DNA from 3 places in the Streptomyces sp. ADI95-16 genome. Region 1 is predicted to be linked to each of the others. Evidence: riboswitches for the same ligand, from Rfam matches in the RefSeq annotation. Region 1 holds a riboswitch; each other region holds the start of a gene.

Region 1 (5,681 bases):
GCTTGCGCGCCTGCTGTTCCGCGTAGGCCGGGTCCTGCCAGCGGGCCTTCTCGTCGCGGAGTTCCTCAAGGCGCCTGCGCGCGTCGTCGGCGGCCCGCTGCTGCTCCGCGATCTCCGAGCGCTGGGACACGTACTGACGCATCGGATACGCGAGGGCGACGACCAGGGTACAGAGGACGAGCACCAGCAGGGCGGCCCGGCCGGTGAGCCGGCTGCGGCGGACCTGACGGCGCGACTGCGACCGGTAGACGTGGGCGGCGGTCCGCTCGCCGAGCTGCTTCAGCCTCGTCGCGGTCGAGAAGGTGGAGAACCGGTCCCGGTTCCCGGCCATTGGTCCCGCCTCCCCTGTGTGCGCTACGCAATACGTCCCCGCACACGGTACGGGACCGAGTGCGGGGACGTACGGAAGCCGGGGCGTGGTTAGCCCTTGAACCGCGGGAAGGCGCTGCGGCCGGCGTACACCGCGGCGTCGTCGAGGATCTCCTCGATGCGCAGCAGCTGGTTGTACTTGGCGACGCGGTCCGAGCGGGCCGGGGCGCCGGTCTTGATCTGACCGCAGTTCACGGCGACGGCGAGGTCGGCGATGGTGACGTCCTCGGTCTCGCCGGAGCGGTGGGACATCATGCACTTGAAGCCGTTGCGCTGGGCCATCTCGACGGCGTCGAGGGTCTCGGTCAGCGAACCGATCTGGTTCACCTTCACGAGCAGGGCGTTCGCGGAGCCCTCCTCGATGCCGCGGGCCAGACGCTCCGGGTTGGTGACGAACAGGTCGTCGCCGACGATCTGGACCTTGGTGCCGAGCTTGTCGGTGAGGGTCTTCCAGCCGGCCCAGTCGTCCTCGTACAGCGGGTCCTCGATGGAGACCATCGGGTACGCGGAGACGAGCTCCTCGTAGTACTCGGTCATCTCGGCGGCCGAGCGGGACTGGCCCTCGAACTCGTACTTGCCGTCCTTGTAGAACTCGGACGCGGCGACGTCGAGCGCGAGCGCGATGTCCTTGCCCGGGACGTAGCCGGCCTGCTTGATGGCCTCGACGATGAGGTCGAGCGCGGCGCGGTTGGACTCCAGGTTCGGGGCGAAGCCGCCCTCGTCACCGAGACCGGTGGACAGGCCCTTGGTGTGCAGGACCTTCTTGAGGGTGTGGTAGACCTCGGCACCCCAGCGCAGCGCCTCGGAGAAGGACTCCGCGCCGATGGGGGCGATCATGAATTCCTGGATGTCCACGTTGGAGTCGGCGTGCGACCCACCGTTGAGGATGTTCATCATCGGAACGGGCAGCAGGTGCGCGTTCGGGCCGCCGAGGTAGCGGAACAGCGGCAGGTCCGAGGCCTCGGACGCGGCGTGCGCGACGGCCAGGGAGACGCCGAGGATGGCGTTGGCGCCGAGCGAGCCCTTGTTGTCGGTGGCGTCGAGGTCGAACATGGCCTGGTCGATCAGGCGCTGCTCGGTCGCGTCGTAGCCGACGAGCTCCGGGCCGATCTGCTCGATGACGGCCAGGACGGCCTTCTCTACGCCCTTGCCGAAGTAACGGTTGGGGTCACCGTCACGGAGCTCGATGGCCTCGAAGGCACCGGTGGAGGCACCGGACGGAACTGCAGCACGGCCGGTGCTGCCATCGTCGAGGCCCACCTCGACCTCGACCGTGGGGTTGCCTCGGGAGTCCAGGATTTCCCGGGCTACGACGACGTCGATGGACGGCACGAGCATCTCCTTCTGGGATGTGACGCTGGGTGTGCGGTGGCGTGTCAGGCCGTGGGATGGCCTTGCCGCCTAGAGCCTAACCGGCTCGGGACACTCGGCCGCCCGACTGCCCGGGTCCTGGGACGAAAAAGGGCCCGAATACCCGCCTTCCCGGACATACTCCGCTCGATCGATCGGCGTGACCGGCACGCACGACACCGCCCGGCGCGTGGGGGGATACGCGCCGGGCGGTGTGGATCGTGCGTGGTGCTGACGCCTTCTAGGCGGTTACCGGGAGGTTCAGCTGAGGTCCAGCTTCTGGCCCGGGAAGATCAGGTCGGCGTCCGAGACGACGTCGTTGTTCAGCTCGAAGAGCTTCTCCCAGCCGCCCTGGACGCCGTTCGCCTCGGCGATGGTGCCCAGGGTGTCGCCCGGCTTGACCTCGTAGGAGCCGTTGCCGGTCTTCGGGGCCTGGGGCGCCGCCGGGGCGGCCTTCTGCGCGGTCTTCGGCGCGGTCTTGACCGGGGCCGGGGCCTGGGCGCGCTCGGAGCGGGTGACCGGCGCCTCGGCGCGCTTGGTCTCCTTCTTCGGCGCGGCCTTCTGCTGCTGCTTCGCCTCGGGCTTCGGCTTCGGCTTGGCCGCCTCGGTGCCGCCGTTGTACGAGGAGCCGGACAGGCCCTTGCCGCAGACCGGCCAGGCGCCCTTGCCCTGGCCCTTGAGGACCTTCTCGGCGATCGCGATCTGCTGCGACTTGGAGGCCTTGTTGGCGGTGGAGGCGTACGCCGTGCCGCCGTAGGAGGCCCAGGTGGAGGACGAGAACTGCAGACCGCCGTAGTAGCCGTTGCCCGTGTTGATGGACCAGTTGCCGCCGGATTCACAGGAGGCGACGCGGTCCCACTCGGAGGCGGTCGCGGCGGAGGCGGATCCCACCGCCATCAGGGGCGCCGCGACGGCCACACCGGCGACGCCGGCGAGCGTGACGATGCGGACGGCCTTGGAACCGCGACGGTGCTTGCCCTTGCCCTTGCCCGAAAGCAGCATGGAGTTCTCCTCACCGACGCCTACGAGGTGAGCTGTCGGGTTCGGGCGAGTGAGTGCCCGGCCACACGTGGTGTGTGACTTAACCCCTAGCCGGTCCGTGACCGTCTCTCAACGGCCGTTCCCGGCGCCTACCTTGGTTCCCCCGCTCCTGCCTTCGGCGCTTTACGCGACGACTGTTCCCCCCGGCCGCCGGCAGGATTCGGCGATGCGGTCGAAGAGGCCCGCGGTGGCGAGCGATTCAGAAGGTAGACAGGTCTCTCCCCGATGTTCAACGAGCAACATCGGGGAGAAACGGGCCCTACTTGCGCCCTTCGCAGGGGTGTTTGCGCAGGTGAGGGCGGGGTTCACGGAACGCTGCGGACTCGACACGCCAGTTGACCCGAAGAGACGCATGTCTCACTTACAGATAACAGACATTCAGGTCTTTACGGGTGTCCGAAGTGCCGCTATTTCTTCGATAGATCCAGGTTCTGGCCGGGCTTGATCAGGTCCGCGTCCCCGCCGATGACCTGCTCGTTGGCCTGGTACAACGCGTTCCATCCGCCCTTGACGCCCTTGGCGGACGCGATGGTGGCCAGGCTGTCGCCCGCCTTGACGGTGTACGTGGGGTCCGACGCGGCGTCAGGAGCGCTCGCGTTCTCGACCGCGGCCGGGCCGCGGTGCTTTCCGGCACCCTCGCCCGCCGCGCCGGCCGCGTCGTCCGCCGTGGCGGAGGGGCTCGGGGAGGCGCCGGGGCCGGTGGTGGCGCCCGGGGTGCCCGGGGCCGCCGGGATCGTGGGGTTGCCCGGGTTCGTCGAGCCGGCCGGGGCGCTCGGCGACACGCTCGGGTCGGTCGGGGTCGTCGGGGACGTCGGCGTCCCCGGCGTGGTCGGGTTGCCCGGGGTCGTGGGCGAGGCGGGGTCGGTCGTCGAGCCGCCCGGCGTCGTGGGGGCCGACGGAGTCGTCGACGGCAGGTCCGGGTCGGGCATGACGGGCAGTCCGAGCGAGGGGCCCTGCGGGATGTCGGGGAGCCCGAAGGTGGGCGAACCGGCCGGGGCGGGGGTCTGCGTCGGCGCGCCGTAGTCCTTGGCCTGAGTGGAGCCCTGGACGGGCACCGAGCTGTCCGGGCGGGACGGGCTCGGGGCGACCGAGCCGGCGTTGCCGGGGTTCACGTCCGCCGACGGGCCGTCCTTGGTCAGCCCGGCCGGGCTCGCGCACAGCGGCCACGCCTCGGGGCCCTGGGAGGCCAGCACCCGCTCGGCGACGGCGATCTGCTGCGAGCGGCTCGCGAGGTCGGCGCGCTCGGCGTAGGACAGGCCGCCCGCGTTCTTCCACTCCTCCTGGCTGAACTGGAGTCCGCCATAGGCGCCGGTGCCGGCGTTCGCGCTCCAGCTCCCGCCGCTCTCGCACTCGGCGACCTGGTCCCAAGTGGAGGCGTCCGCAGCGCTCGCATTGGTCGCCGCGAGCAGCGGCAGGGCCAGCGCGGAGCCTGTGACTCCGGCGGTGACGACTATGGCGGGCACCTGGCGGGGGCGTCTGTGGCGGCCGTTCCCGGAACGCATGAGCTGCACCTTTCGCATAACGGCGGGGTAACGGCAGAACCTAGCTGCGTTAGCACGCTCGTGACAACTCCGGCCCGGGACTGACTTCTGGTCAGGGGACGTTCAGGTGTTTCGGGGTGTGAACCGGACGGGAAGCGTGCGCAGGCCACGCATGATCAACCCCCCGCGCCAGCGCAGCTCCTGAGGCGGAATGGCAAGTTCCAGGTCAGGCAGACGCGTCAGCAAAGTCGCAAGCGCGGTCTGTCCTTCGAGTCGCGCGAGCGGAGCGCCCAGGCAGTAGTGGATCCCGTGCCCGTATCCGAGGTGCTGGTTGTCGGTGCGGGAGAGGTCGAGGGTGTCCGGGTCGGCGAAGCGGTCGGGGTCGCGGTCGGCGGCCGCGAGGACCACCAGGACCGGGTCGCCCGCCGCGACCTCCTGTCCGCCCAGGGTCAGCGGCTCGGTGGCGAACCGCCAGGTCGCCAGCTCCACCGGCCCGTCGTAGCGCAGGAGTTCCTCGATCCCGGTGGCCAGCAGGGCGCTCTCGCCGGCGGCGAGGGAGGCCTGGAGGAGCGCGCGCTGGTCCGGGTTCATGAAGAGGGAGTGGACGCCGTTGCCGATGAGGTTGACCGTCGTCTCGAACCCGGCGAACAGCAGGATGAAGGCCATGGCCGTGGCCTCGGTCTCCGTCAGATGGTCTCCGTGGTCACTTGCCCGGATCAGATCGGAGATGAGGTCATTGCCCAGATCATCCCGTTTGCGGTGGATGAGTTCCCCGAGATAGGTCCGCATCTGCTTCACGGAACGGGCGACTCCGCCGCGCGGACCGCCGCCGTGCCGGATCATCATCCCGGCCCAGTCGCGGAAGTCGTCCTGGTCCTCGCGCGGTACGCCGAGCATCTCGCAGATGGCGTAGATGGGGAGCGGGAAGGCGAACTCGTGGATGAGGTCCGCCTCGCCCTTCGCCGCGAACCCGTCGATGAGGTGGTCGGTCAGCTCCTGCACCCGCGGGGTGAACTCCGCCACCCGGCGCGGGGTGAACGCCTTCGACACCAGCCGCCGCAGCCGGGTGTGGTCCGGCGGGTCGATGTTGAGCAGGTGCGTCATCAGCTCCGCCTTGCGCTCCCCCGGGATCCCGGTCTTGCCCTTGGCGTGCGCCGGCTCCGCGTGGTGCGCCGGGTTCTTGCTCAGCCGCTGGTCGGCGAGGGCCTGGCGGGCATCGGCGTACCGGGTCACGAGCCAGGCCTCGACCCCGCTGGGGAGCCTGGTGCGGTGCACCGGGGAGTGCTCGCGCAGCCAGGCGTAGGCCGGGTAGGGGTCGGTCGCGAACTCCCAGTCGAAGAGGGTCGGGCCCTGGGGGGCCGGGGCGTCTGAAGGGGTTCCGGGGGTCTGCTCATCCACCCGGAGACGGTATCCCGGCCGCCGCCCGCCATCCCATATAGG
Region 2 (5,681 bases), 2.6 Mb from region 1:
TGAACTCGCCGCCGATGGTCGCCGCGAGGCCGACGCGGTCCACGTAGTCGTGGTGCGTGAAGCGGTGCACGTCGCGGGCGGACAGCCGGGGGTACGGGGCGAAGAACCGGTAGTACTTCGACTCGTCGGAGACCTGTTCGTAGAAGCTGACGAGCCGGTCCGCGTCCTCGGTGGTGATCGGCCGGATCCGGGCGGTGCCGCCGTCGCGCAGCACGACGTCGGCTTCCCAGTGGGCCGGGTACGCGGGGGCCGACTCGGTCGTCATGGGGGCCACCTTAAGGCCAGGGCGGGCCGGACAGCGCCCGCGCGGCGCATACGACAAGCGGGGTCAAATCAGTGCAAGCTGGGGAAGGTCGAACCGCTGCGGATTATGACCGAAGGCCGGTCGAAGCATTCCGGGTGCCGTGAGAGACTGGTCTAGACAACCGTAAGAACCTGAAGGGCATCACCATGGCAGAGCGCCGCGTCAACGTCGGGTGGGCCGAGGGCCTGCACGCTCGTCCCGCCTCGATCTTCGTCCGCGCGACGACCGCTTCCGGCGTCCCGGTGACCATCGCGAAGGCGGGCGGCGACCCCGTCAACGCCGCCTCCATGCTGGCGGTCCTGGGCCTGGGCGCCCAGGGCGGCGAGGAGATCGTCCTCGCCTCCGACGCCGAGGGTGCCGAGGCCGCGCTGGACCGGCTCGCGAAGCTGGTCGCCGAGGGCCTGGACGAGCTCCCGGAGACCGTCTGACCCTTCGGGTTCGACCCTCGGGTCCGACCCTCGCCCGTACGCGAACGAGCCGTGGCCCCGGAACACCGGGGACCACGGCTCACGCGTTTTCGGACACCGGCCGCCGCATTCGCGGCGCGCAGCCCCTTCGCGAATTCGATATTCCAAGCAGCCCAAGCGGCCGGAATCAGACCCGCCTGCCCCGCGAATATCCGCCACCGCGCAATATCGCGCGCCGATATCGGCCCCGTCCGGCCTTTGTATACGGCTCTTGTTAATGGGGGCCGCTCGACATGTTTACGGCAGGTTGCGAAGTCCTCACCCGGAGCCGGTGCGTCCCCGCCGCCCGGTCCGCGTGGATCGCGGTGAGCGCCCGCGCCCGCTCGGCGTCGCCCCGGGCCACCGCGTCCACGATCGCGCCGCGCTCCGCCCAGGACTCGGCGGGCCGCTCCGGGGCCTCCACCGCGTACATCCAGGCCACCTTGTGCCGCATCTGCGTCAGCAGCGCGATCAGCCCCGGACTGCCCGAGGCCTGGGCGAGCGTCTCGTGGAACCAGCCGCCCAGGGCCCGCAGATCCTCCCCCTGGCCCCTCCTGGCCCGCTCCTGCCCCAGCCTGACCAGCCCGCGCAGCACCTTCAGGTGCGCCTCCGTGCGCCGGCGGGCGGCCCGGGCGGCGGCGAGGGGCTCCAGCAGCATCCGTACCTCAAGGAGGTCCGCGGCCTCCTGCTCGGTCGGCTCGGCCACGCAGGCGCCGGCGTGCCGCCGGGTGGTGACGAACCCCTCGGACTCCAGGGTCCGCAGCGCCTCGCGCACGGGGACGCGCGAGACCCCGTACCGCCGGGCCAGCACCTCCTCGGTCAGCCTGCTGCCCGGCCCGAAGACCCCGGAGACGATGTCGTCGCGGATCGCCGTGCACACCGCGCGCGCAGGAATACGCAAAACCGAACCTCCGCCTCATTCCGACTACCGTGCTGCGACTCTATTGCAACACACGATAATTTCCGAGTACGGCCGGATATTCGAAATATTTGCCATAAAAAAGAGGAAGACCCCGGCTCGATGAGCCGGGGTCTTCCTCGAAGCGGTGCGAAACGCGGCGCCTGGTCAGACGTTGACGCCGTGCGAGCGCAGGTACGCCACCGGGTCGATGTCCGAGCCGTACTGGGGGCCGGTGCGGGCCTCGAAGTGCAGGTGCGGGCCGCTGGAGTTGCCGGTGGAGCCCGACAGGCCGATCTGCTGGCCCGCGGTGACCTGCTGGCCGACCGAGACGCCCAGCGAGGACATGTGGCCGTACTGGGTGTAGGTGCCGTCGTTGTGCTTGATGACGACGTTGTTGCCGTACGCGCCGCCGTTGCCCGACTCGACGACGGTGCCCGCGCCGACCGCGTGCACCGTGGTGCCGGAGGCCGCGTGGAAGTCGATGCCCGTATGGCTGCCGGAGGACCACATGCCGCCGCCCGCGTGCCACTGGGTGCTGACGTACGAGTCCTCGACGGGGGCGACGAAGGTGTTGAGGCGCTTGCGCTCCTCCTCGCGGGCCGCGCGCTCCGCGGCGTCGCGCTCGGCCTTCGCCTTGGCCTCGGCCACGCGCTTGGCCTCCGCGGCCTGCTGCTTGGCGTCGGCTTCGGCCTGCGCCTTGACGGCGGCGACCTCGGCGGCGCGCTCCTGGGAGTCGGCCTGGGCCTGGATCTCGCCCTGGAGGTCCTCGGCGACGACCACGGCGTTCAGGCCGGTGTCCTCCATGGAGAGGGCCTTGCCGTCCGCGGCGAACGCGGGGGCGGCGATGGAGCCGACGACACCGGTGGTGGCGAGGGCTGCTATGCCGGCGTAGCCGGCGGTCTTGCGGCTCAGACGGCTGGAACCACGGTGCTTGCCGGCGGCACGACTGCCAAACGCCATGAAGGGGCTGATCCTTTCCTTCCCTCTCGCCTACCGGGTTAGCTGACGGGTTCGGAGCAGGAAGGTCTCCTACGGGCCCCCTCTGACGAGGCGGTCCGATTCACCCCAGGGACGCATGTGGGTCCCCGGCTCCCCAGGCTCGCGCCTGACGGGGACTCGGCGATCGCTGTCCGGTGCCGCGGATGCGGCGGTTACAACTGACGAACAGCACGCCTGACGCTAGGCGGATCATCAGTCAATCGCCAAACAGACTCGCGCTTTTGTTGCGTACGCCACACCACATACACGCAACCTCAGCGCTAAACAGACATAAGGGGCCCCGGCGGACAAGCCGCCGAGACCCCTTGGGAACCGCTTCCGGATCCGTCTAGTTGGTGACCACCGTGACGTCACCGATCCCGAGGGCCCGCACCGGTCCCTCGATCTCGGCGGCGTCGCCCACCAGCACCGTTACCAGCCGGTCCACCGGGAACGCGTTGACGACGGCCGAAGTCGCCTCCACGGTGCCGGTGTCGGCGAGCTGCGCGTACAGGTGCGCCTGGTAGTCGTCCGGCAGCTCCTGCTCGACCTGGTCGGCGAGCGTGCCCGCGACGGAGGCCGCGGTCTCGAACTTCAGCGGGGCCACGCCCACCAAGTTCTGCACCGCCACGTCCCGTTCGGCATCGGTCAGGCCGCCCTCGGCGAGGGTGCGCAGCACCTTCCAGAGGTCGTCCAGCGCCGGGCCGGTGTTCGGCGTGTCCACCGAACCGCTGATGGCGAGCATCGAGGCGCCCTTGCCGTCGGCCGTGGAGCGCAGCACCTGGCCGAAGGCGCGTACGCCGTACGTGTACCCCTTCTCCTCGCGCAGGACCTTGTCCAGACGGGAGGTCAGGGTGCCGCCGAGGCAGTACGTGCCGAGCACCTGGGCCGCCCAGACGCGGTCGTGCCGGTCGGCGCCGGTACGGCCGATCAGCAGCTGCGTCTGGACCGCGCCGGGCCGGTCCACGATGACCACGCGGCCGGTGTCGTCGGCGGTGACCGGCGGAACCGGTCGCGGCTCCGCGAAGTCGCCGGTCCAGGTGCCCAGGGTCTCCGCGAGGACGGCGTCGAGGTCGATGCCGGTCAGGTCGCCGACGACCACCGCGGTGGCGGTGGCGGGGCGTACGTGGGCCTCGTAGAAGGCGCGCACGGCCGCGGAGTCGATACGGGCGACCGTCTCCTCCGTGCCCTGGCGCGGGCGGGACATCCGCAGGCCGGCCGGGAACAGCTCCTGGGAGAGCTGCTTGGCGGCGCGGCGCTGCGGGTTGGCCAGCTCGTGCGGGATCTCGTCGAGCCGGTTGCGCACCAGCCGGCCGACCTCGCTGTCCGCGAAGGCGGGCGCGCGCAGCGCCTCGGAGAGCAGGCCGAGGGCCTTGGCCAGGCGGGAGGCCGGCACCTCCAGGGAGACCCGGATGCCCGGGTGGTCGGCGTGCGCGTCGAGGGTGGCGCCGCAGCGCTCCAGCTCGGCAGCGAACTCCTCGGCGGAGTGCTTGTCGGTGCCTTCGGACAGGGCGCGGGCCATGATGGTGGCCACCCCGTCCAGGCCCTCGGGCTCGGCGTCCAGCGGGGCCGCGAGGTTGATCTCGACGGCGATGACCTGCTGGCCCGGGCGGTGGCAGCGCAGCAGGGTCAGGCCGTTGGGGAGCGCGCCGCGCTCGGGGGCCGGGAAGGCCCACGGCCGGGCCTCGCCGGCCTCGGGGCGCGGGTGGAAGGTCATCGTGACGGCTGCGGTGTCGCTCACTGCTCCGCCCCCTCGTTCTCGGAGTGCTCGGTGTGCTCGGCGTCGTCGGCGTCGGTGTCCGGGCCCGTGAGCGGCTCGTACACCAGCACCGCCCGGTTGTCCGGGCGCAGTCGGGCCGCGGCCACGGCCTGGACCTCCTCGGCGGTGATGTCGAGGAGCCGCTTGACCGCGGTCAGGGCCAGCTGCGGGTCACCGAACAGCACCGCGAAGCGGCACAGTTCGTCGGCGCGGCCGGAGACGGTGCTCAGCCGGTCCAGCCACTCCCGCTCCAGCTGCGCCTGGGCGCGCTCCATCTCCTCGGCGGTGGGGCCCTCGGCGGCGAACCGGGCGAGTTCCTCGTCCACGGCGGCTTCGATGCCGGGGACCTCGACGCCGCCGGAGGTCTTGACGTCCAGCCAGCCGAGCGACGGCGCGCCGGCCAGCCGGAGCAGGCCGAAACCGGCCGCGACGGCGCTCTGGTCACGGCGTACCAGGCGGTTGTGGAGCCGCGAGGACTCGCCGCCGCCCAGGATCGTCAGCGCCACGTCGGCGGCGTCGCACTCGCGGGTGCCGTCGTGCGGGAGCCGGTAGGCGGCCATCAGGGCGCGCGCCGGGACCTGCTCGACGATCTCCTCGCGGAGCTGCTTGCCCATGACCTCCGGCAGCGATCCGTCGCGCGGCGGCTGCTTGCCGTCGTGCGAGGGGATGGAGCCGAAGTACTTCTCGATCCACGCGAGCGTCTGCTCGGGGTCGATGTCGCCGACGACCGACAGCACCGCGTTGTTGGGCGCGTAGTACGTGCGGAAGAAGGCGCGCGCGTCCTCCAGCGAGGCCGCGTCCAGGTCGGCCATCGAGCCGATCGGGGTGTGGTGGTACGGGTGGCCCTCGGGGTAGGCGAGGGCGGTCAGCCGCTCGAACGCCGTGCCGTACGGCACGTTGTCGTAGCGCTGGCGGCGCTCGTTCTTGACGACGTCGCGCTGGTTCTCCATCGACTCGTCGTCGAGGGCGACGAGCAGCGAGCCCATCCGGTCCGCCTCCAGCCAGAGCGCGAGCTCCAGCTGGTGGGTCGGCATGGTCTCGAAATAGTTGGTGCGCTCGAAGCTCGTCGTGCCGTTGAGCGAACCGCCGGCACCCTGGACGAGCTCGAAGTGCCCGTTGCCGGGTACGCTCGCCGAGCCCTGGAACATCAGGTGCTCGAAGAGGTGAGCCAGGCCGGTTCGCCCCTTGACTTCATGGCGCGAGCCTACGTCGTACCAGAGGCAGACCGCGGCGACCGGGGTCAAGTGGTCCTCGGAGAGCACCACGCGCAGGCCGTTGGCCAGCCGGTGCTCG
Region 3 (5,681 bases), 3.1 Mb from region 1:
CAGCCCCCACCTGGACCGGGTCTTCTTCGGCAACAGCGGCACCGAGGCGGTGGAGACCGCCCTGAAGTTCGCCCGGTACGCCACCGGGCGCCCCAGGATCCTCTACTGCGACCACGCCTTCCACGGGCTCACCACCGGCTCCCTCTCGGTCAACGGGGAGGGCGGGTTCCGCGACGGCTTCGCGCCGCTGCTGCCCGACACCCGGATCGCCCTCGGCGACCTGGCGGCCCTGGAGCGGGAGCTCGGCCGGGGCGATGTCGCCGCCCTGATCGTCGAGCCGGTCCAGGGCAAGGGCGTGCTCGCGGCCCCGCCCGGTTTCCTGCCCGCCGCGCAGGAACTGCTCCGCCGCCACAAGGCGCTGCTCATCGCCGACGAGGTGCAGACCGGGCTCGGACGTACCGGTGACTTCTACGCGTACCAGCACGAGCCGGGCGTGGAACCGGACCTGGTGTGCGTGGCCAAGGCCCTCTCGGGCGGGTACGTGCCGGTCGGGGCGACCCTGGGCAAGGACTGGATCTTCAAGAAGGTCTACTCCTCCATGGACCGCGTGCTGGTGCACTCCGCGAGCTTCGGCTCCAACGCCCAGGCGATGGCGGCCGGCCTTGCGGTCCTCTCGGTCATGGAGGACGAGGGGGTGGTGGCGAACGCCCGAGCCATGGGCGACCTGCTGCGCGGGCGGCTCGCGGCGATGGTGGCCGAGTACGAGCTGCTGCACGAGGTGCGCGGACGCGGGCTGATGATCGGCATCGAGTTCGGCCGGCCGTCCTCGCTCGGGCTGCGCAGCCGCTGGACGATGCTCCAGGCGGCCCGCAAGGGGCTGTTCGCGCAGATGGTGGTGGTGCCGCTGCTGCAGAAGCACCGCATCCTCACCCAGGTCTCCGGCGACCACCTGGAAGTCATCAAGCTCATCCCGCCGCTCATCGTGGACGAGGGCGACGTGGACCGGTTCGTGACCGCCTTCCGGGCGGTCATGGACGAGGCCCACGGCGGCGGCGCACTGATGTGGGACTTCGGCAGGACGCTGGTGAAGCAGGCCGTCGGCAACGGCTGACGGCGCCCGTCGTCAGCGGCGCCGGCGGCCCGCTCCGGGCGGTCCAGGGCCTGTCTTCCGGATCGGGCCGGAAGGCAGGCCCTAGTCGAGGAGCCGGTCCCGCAGCCGGGCGAGGGTCTCGGGCGTCAGCCCGAGGCCCTCCGCCAGATAGCGGTCCACCCCGCCCCAGGTCGCCTCGATGGCCTCGAAGGCCGCCGTCAGGTACTCCGCGCGGGCGTCGAAGAGGGGCGCGAGCAGCTCCGCCACCTCGGGGGAGCGGGTTCCCTCCGGCTCCCCGCCGCGGCGCATCCGGTAGCGGCGGTGCGGGGCGTTGGACTCCAGGTAGTCCGCCACGATCGCCGCGCGCTCGACTCCGAGCGCGAGCAGGGTGACCGCGATCGACAGGCCGGCCCGGTCCTTGCCGGCCGCGCAGTGCATCAGCGCCGGGACGCTGTCCTCGGCGAGGGCGTGCAGGACCCGGGCGTGCTCGGCGGTGCGCTCGGTGATGATGGCGCGGTACGCGTTCGCCATCCGGGCCGCGGCCCTGCCCTCGCCCAGGATGCCGCGGAGCTGGTCGAGATCGCCCTCCCGGACCATCGTCCAGAACTCCCCGCCGTCCGCCGGATCCGACAGCGGGAGGTTGACGTTGCGGACTCCGGGCAGCTCCACGTCGTGGCCGTCGAGGGCCTGGTCGGCGGCGTTGCGGAAGTCGAAGACGGTGTGCAGGCCGAGCGACGCGAGGAACTCCGCGTCGGTTTCGGTGGCATGTGCGAGATGTCCGCTTCGGAACAGTCGTCCCGACCTGACCTTCCGCCCGTCCGTGGTCGGCAGGCCGCCGACATCACGGAAATTGCGCACTCCGGACAGTTCCGGCTCCATGGCCGGGGCGTCGGGTATCTGCTGGGTCACGGGAACTCCTCCGCGTCGTCGTGCGGTGTCCGAATTACACTACTTGGCGCCAACTTGCCATATCCGGAGGCCAGATCGGATCCGTCCCCGTGAGCCAGATCATACGGTGACCGTGAGTGCCTGATCGCCCAGGCCGAATTCCCTTGCCAGGGCGGTTGTTGAGGGTCCGGAATGGACAGAGGGTGACCGGAATTCCGCTGATCCCTCATACCTGCGATTGCGTCAGGGAATTCGTGGCTTGTTCCCCGTGGCGCGGCTGGATTACCTTCGCGATCGATCCGGGTGGACCGCCGAATCCTGCCGCCGCCCGGGAACCGCACCCGACTACCATCGCGCGCGGCAGGAGCGGGGGAACCAGGTAAGCCGCTGTTCCGGATCCACGTCCGGGACGGCTCGGGGTGAAGCCGTACATGCGCTGTTCATGTACGGCCGGACATCTCCAGTCCGAATCCGACAGCTCACCTCGCAGGCGACGGAGAGGAAATCGCCATGCCCGGAAAGGGTAAGCACCGCCGCCCCAAGTCCAGTTCGATATCGCGCGGGTTCGCCGCCGCGGGTACCGGCGGCGCCGCCCTCGCCCTGCCGCTGCTGGGCGCCACCGGCGCCTCCGCGGCCGGTGCCCCGGCCGCCGCGCCCGCCGCGGCTCCGGTACAGGCGCCCGTCACCACCGCCGCCGCGCCGCAGGTCCGGGCCGCGGCCCCGCAGGCCGCCGAGACCGCGCCGGCCGTCTACACCGTCGCGTCGGGCGACTACCTCTCGAAGATCGCCGCCGAGCGTCAGCTGGACGGCGGCTGGGAGCGGCTCTACGAGGACAACCGCGAGGCCGTCGGCGCCAACCCCTCCCTGATCCACCCGGGTCTGAAGCTGACCCTGGGCGCGAAGGGCGCCGCTGCGGAGTCGGCCCCGGCCCCGCAGCGCGCGCAGAAGCCGGCCGGGCAGTCCGCCGCCGGGCAGTCCGCGGAGCAGCCGGCCCAGCGGTCGGCGCCGGCCCCGAAGGCCAAGCCGAAGACCGCGCCCGCCGCGCCCGCCGAGAAGCAGCAGAGCGCGGGCGCCTCCACCACCGCCGGCAAGACGGCCGCCTTCGTGGCCCCCGTCGGCGGCGGCATCTCCACCCAGTACAAGACCCCCGGCGCCATGTGGTCCTCCGGCTACCACACCGGTGCCGACTTCATCGCGAGCTCCGGCACCACCGTCCGCGCCGTCGGCGCCGGCACCGTGGTCTCCGCCGGCTGGGCCGGCTCGTACGGCAACGAGGTCGTCATCCGGCACGCGGACGGCAAGTACTCCCAGTACGGCCACCTCTCGCAGCTGTCCGTCTCGGTCGGCCAGAGCGTCACCCCCGGCCAGACCATCGGGCTCTCCGGCTCCACCGGCAACTCGACCGGCCCGCACCTGCACTTCGAGATCCGCACCGGCCCGTCCTACGGCTCGGACATCGACCCGATCGCCTACCTCCGCTCCAAGGGCGTGAGCATCTGACGGCGGCCGCCGTCGGGAGAGGTACGACAGGCACGTGAGGCCGGGGCCCGAGGGGGGTCCCGGCCTCGCGCCGTTATTCCGACCTGACCGGGTGGTATAAATCACGGACCGTCAACCCCTGCCTACGGTGGCGTAGGTCACGCACCGGGGTGAAAGATGTGCTCTCGTGGCAGCGACGACGACGACACTCAAGACCATCGGCTCGTACGCGGCGATCGGGGACAGCTTCACCGAGGGCGTGGGGGACCCGGGACCCGGGGACAGTTTTCTCGGCTGGGCGGACCGGCTGGCCGTACTCCTGGCCGACCAGCGGGAGGAGCACACCTTCGGCTACGCGAACCTGGCCGTACGCGGGCGGCTCCTGGACCAGATCGTGGAGGAGCAGGTGCCGCGGGCCAAGGAGCTCGCGCCCGACCTGGTGACCTTCTGCGCGGGCGGCAACGACATCATCCGGCCCGGCAGCGACCCCGACGACGTCGCGGAACGCTTCGAGGCGGCGGTCGCCGACCTCGCAGGCGCCGTCGGACAGGTCATGATCACCACCGGCTTCGACACCCGGGGCGTGCCGGTCCTCAAGCACATCCGGGGCAAGGTGGCCACCTACAGCGCGCACGTCCGCGCCATCGCCGACCGGTACGACTGCCCGGTGCTCGACCTCTGGTCGCTGAAGTCCGTACAGGACCGGCGGGCCTGGGACGCCGACCGGCTGCACCTGTCGCCCGAGGGGCACACCCGGGTGGCGCTGCGCGCCGCGCAGGTGCTCGGCCTGGAGGTGCCCGCCGATCCCGACCAGCCGTGGCCGCCGCTGCGGCCGCGCGGGTCGGTGGACGTGACCCGGGACAACATCCAGTGGGCGCGCGAGTACCTGGTGCCGTGGATCGGCCGGCGGCTGCGCGGGGAGTCCTCCGGGGACCACGTCGAGGCGAAGCGGCCGGACCTGCTGCCGCTGTAGGGCGCGGGGGGCCGCCGGTCGCGAGGCCGGGGGGCGGGGCGCGCGGGCGGGCGGCCGCAGCGGGGGAGCGGGCGGGGCGAAGCGGGGCTGAGGCGGGGCTGAGGTGGGGCCAGGCCGGGGCCGGGGGGCGGAATCCTTCGGGGCCGGTGCGCGTTGGAACGTCGTAGCCTGTGTGACCGTCCTGCCCCGAACCACCCTGGAGGCGCCTTGACCGGCTCCCGTCCCCTGCGTCCGCGACTGCGCGCCCTGCGGCCCGAAGCCTTCGGCGCGGACCCGTCCGGCGCGCGGATGGAGCGGATCCGCCGCTCGCCGAACTTCGCCGACGGCGTCTTCCAGAACCCCATCGGCGCCCGCACCCGGCCGTCCGGCTCCATGGCGGAGTTCGCCAAGATCTACTTCCACAAGGAGCAGCGGGTCCGGCGCAACCCGGGCGCGCCGGTCCCGGTCTATCCGACGACCCTCGCCGAACTGGCGAAGCCGCCGGTCAGCGGGCTGCGCCTGACCTGGATGGGGCACTCCAGCGTGCTCGCGGAGATCGACGGGCGCCGGGTGCTGTTCGACCCGGTGTGGGGCGAGCGGTGCTCCCCCTTCCCCTTCGCCGGTCCCAAGCGGCTGCACCCCGTGCCGGTGCCGCTGGCCTCGCTGGGCGACGTGGACGTCGTGGTGATCTCGCACGACCACTACGACCACCTCGACCTCCCGACGATCAAGGCCCTGGCCGGTACGGACACCGTCTTCGCGGTCCCGCTGGGCGTCGGCGCGCACCTGGAGCGCTGGGGGGTCCCGCCGGACCGGCTGCGCGAGCTGGACTGGAACGAGAGCACCGAGGTCGCCGGGCTGTCCCTGACGGCGACCCCGGCCCGGCACTTCTGCGGGCGGGGCCTGCGCAACCAGCAGTTCACCCTGTGGGCCTCCTGGGTGGTCGCGGGCGACTCGCACCGGATCTTCCACAGCGGAGACACCGGCTACTTCCCCGGCTTCAAGGAGATCGGCGCGGCGCACGGCCCCTTCGACGCCACGATGATCCAGATCGGCGCGTACTCGGAGTACTGGCCCGACATCCACATGACGCCGGAGGAGGGCATGCGCGCCCACCTCGACCTCCAGGGCGACATGCCGCACGGCACGATGCTGCCGATCCACTGGGGCACCTTCAACCTGGCCCCGCACCCGTGGGACGAGCCCGGCGAGGGCACCTTCGCCGCGGCCGAGAGCGCGGGGGCGGCCATCGCGCTGCCGCTGCCGGGCCAGCCCTTCGAGCCGGGCTCGGCCGACGCGCCCGCCGAGCCGTGGTGGCGGCCCTTCGTGGCG

What was found. Region 1 has a riboswitch for cyclic di-AMP ahead of EES41_RS15270 (transglycosylase family protein). Riboswitches for the same ligand answer to the same signal wherever they lie in the genome.
Positions count from the first base shown of each region.
Region 2: another riboswitch for cyclic di-AMP. It lies ahead of EES41_RS27095 (M23 family metallopeptidase); the one in region 1 lies ahead of EES41_RS15270 (transglycosylase family protein).
Region 3: another riboswitch for cyclic di-AMP. It lies ahead of EES41_RS29445 (M23 family metallopeptidase); the one in region 1 lies ahead of EES41_RS15270 (transglycosylase family protein).

Region 1 is NZ_CP033581.1:3,485,151-3,490,831, forward strand. It holds gene EES41_RS15260 (septum formation initiator family protein) at 1-331, opposite strand, end outside; gene eno (phosphopyruvate hydratase) at 421-1,707, opposite strand; gene EES41_RS15270 (transglycosylase family protein) at 1,981-2,721, opposite strand; cyclic di-AMP (ydaO/yuaA leader) riboswitch at 2,724-2,891, opposite strand; gene EES41_RS15275 (transglycosylase family protein) at 3,168-4,262, opposite strand; gene EES41_RS15280 (cytochrome P450) at 4,365-5,639, opposite strand.
Region 2 is NZ_CP033581.1:6,043,403-6,049,083, reverse strand. It holds partial or broken gene EES41_RS27110 (GNAT family N-acetyltransferase) at 1-265, opposite strand, end outside; gene EES41_RS27105 (HPr family phosphocarrier protein) at 451-732, shown strand; gene EES41_RS27100 (GntR family transcriptional regulator) at 986-1,651, opposite strand; gene EES41_RS27095 (M23 family metallopeptidase) at 1,817-2,611, opposite strand; cyclic di-AMP (ydaO/yuaA leader) riboswitch at 2,624-2,783, opposite strand; gene EES41_RS27090 (pitrilysin family protein) at 2,979-4,346, opposite strand; gene EES41_RS27085 (pitrilysin family protein) at 4,367-5,681, opposite strand, start outside.
Region 3 is NZ_CP033581.1:6,594,401-6,600,081, forward strand. It holds gene EES41_RS29435 (aspartate aminotransferase family protein) at 1-1,051, shown strand, start outside; gene EES41_RS29440 (tyrosine-protein phosphatase) at 1,133-1,939, opposite strand; cyclic di-AMP (ydaO/yuaA leader) riboswitch at 2,218-2,424, shown strand; gene EES41_RS29445 (M23 family metallopeptidase) at 2,429-3,418, shown strand; gene EES41_RS29450 (SGNH/GDSL hydrolase family protein) at 3,585-4,370, shown strand; gene EES41_RS29455 (MBL fold metallo-hydrolase) at 4,578-5,681, shown strand, end outside.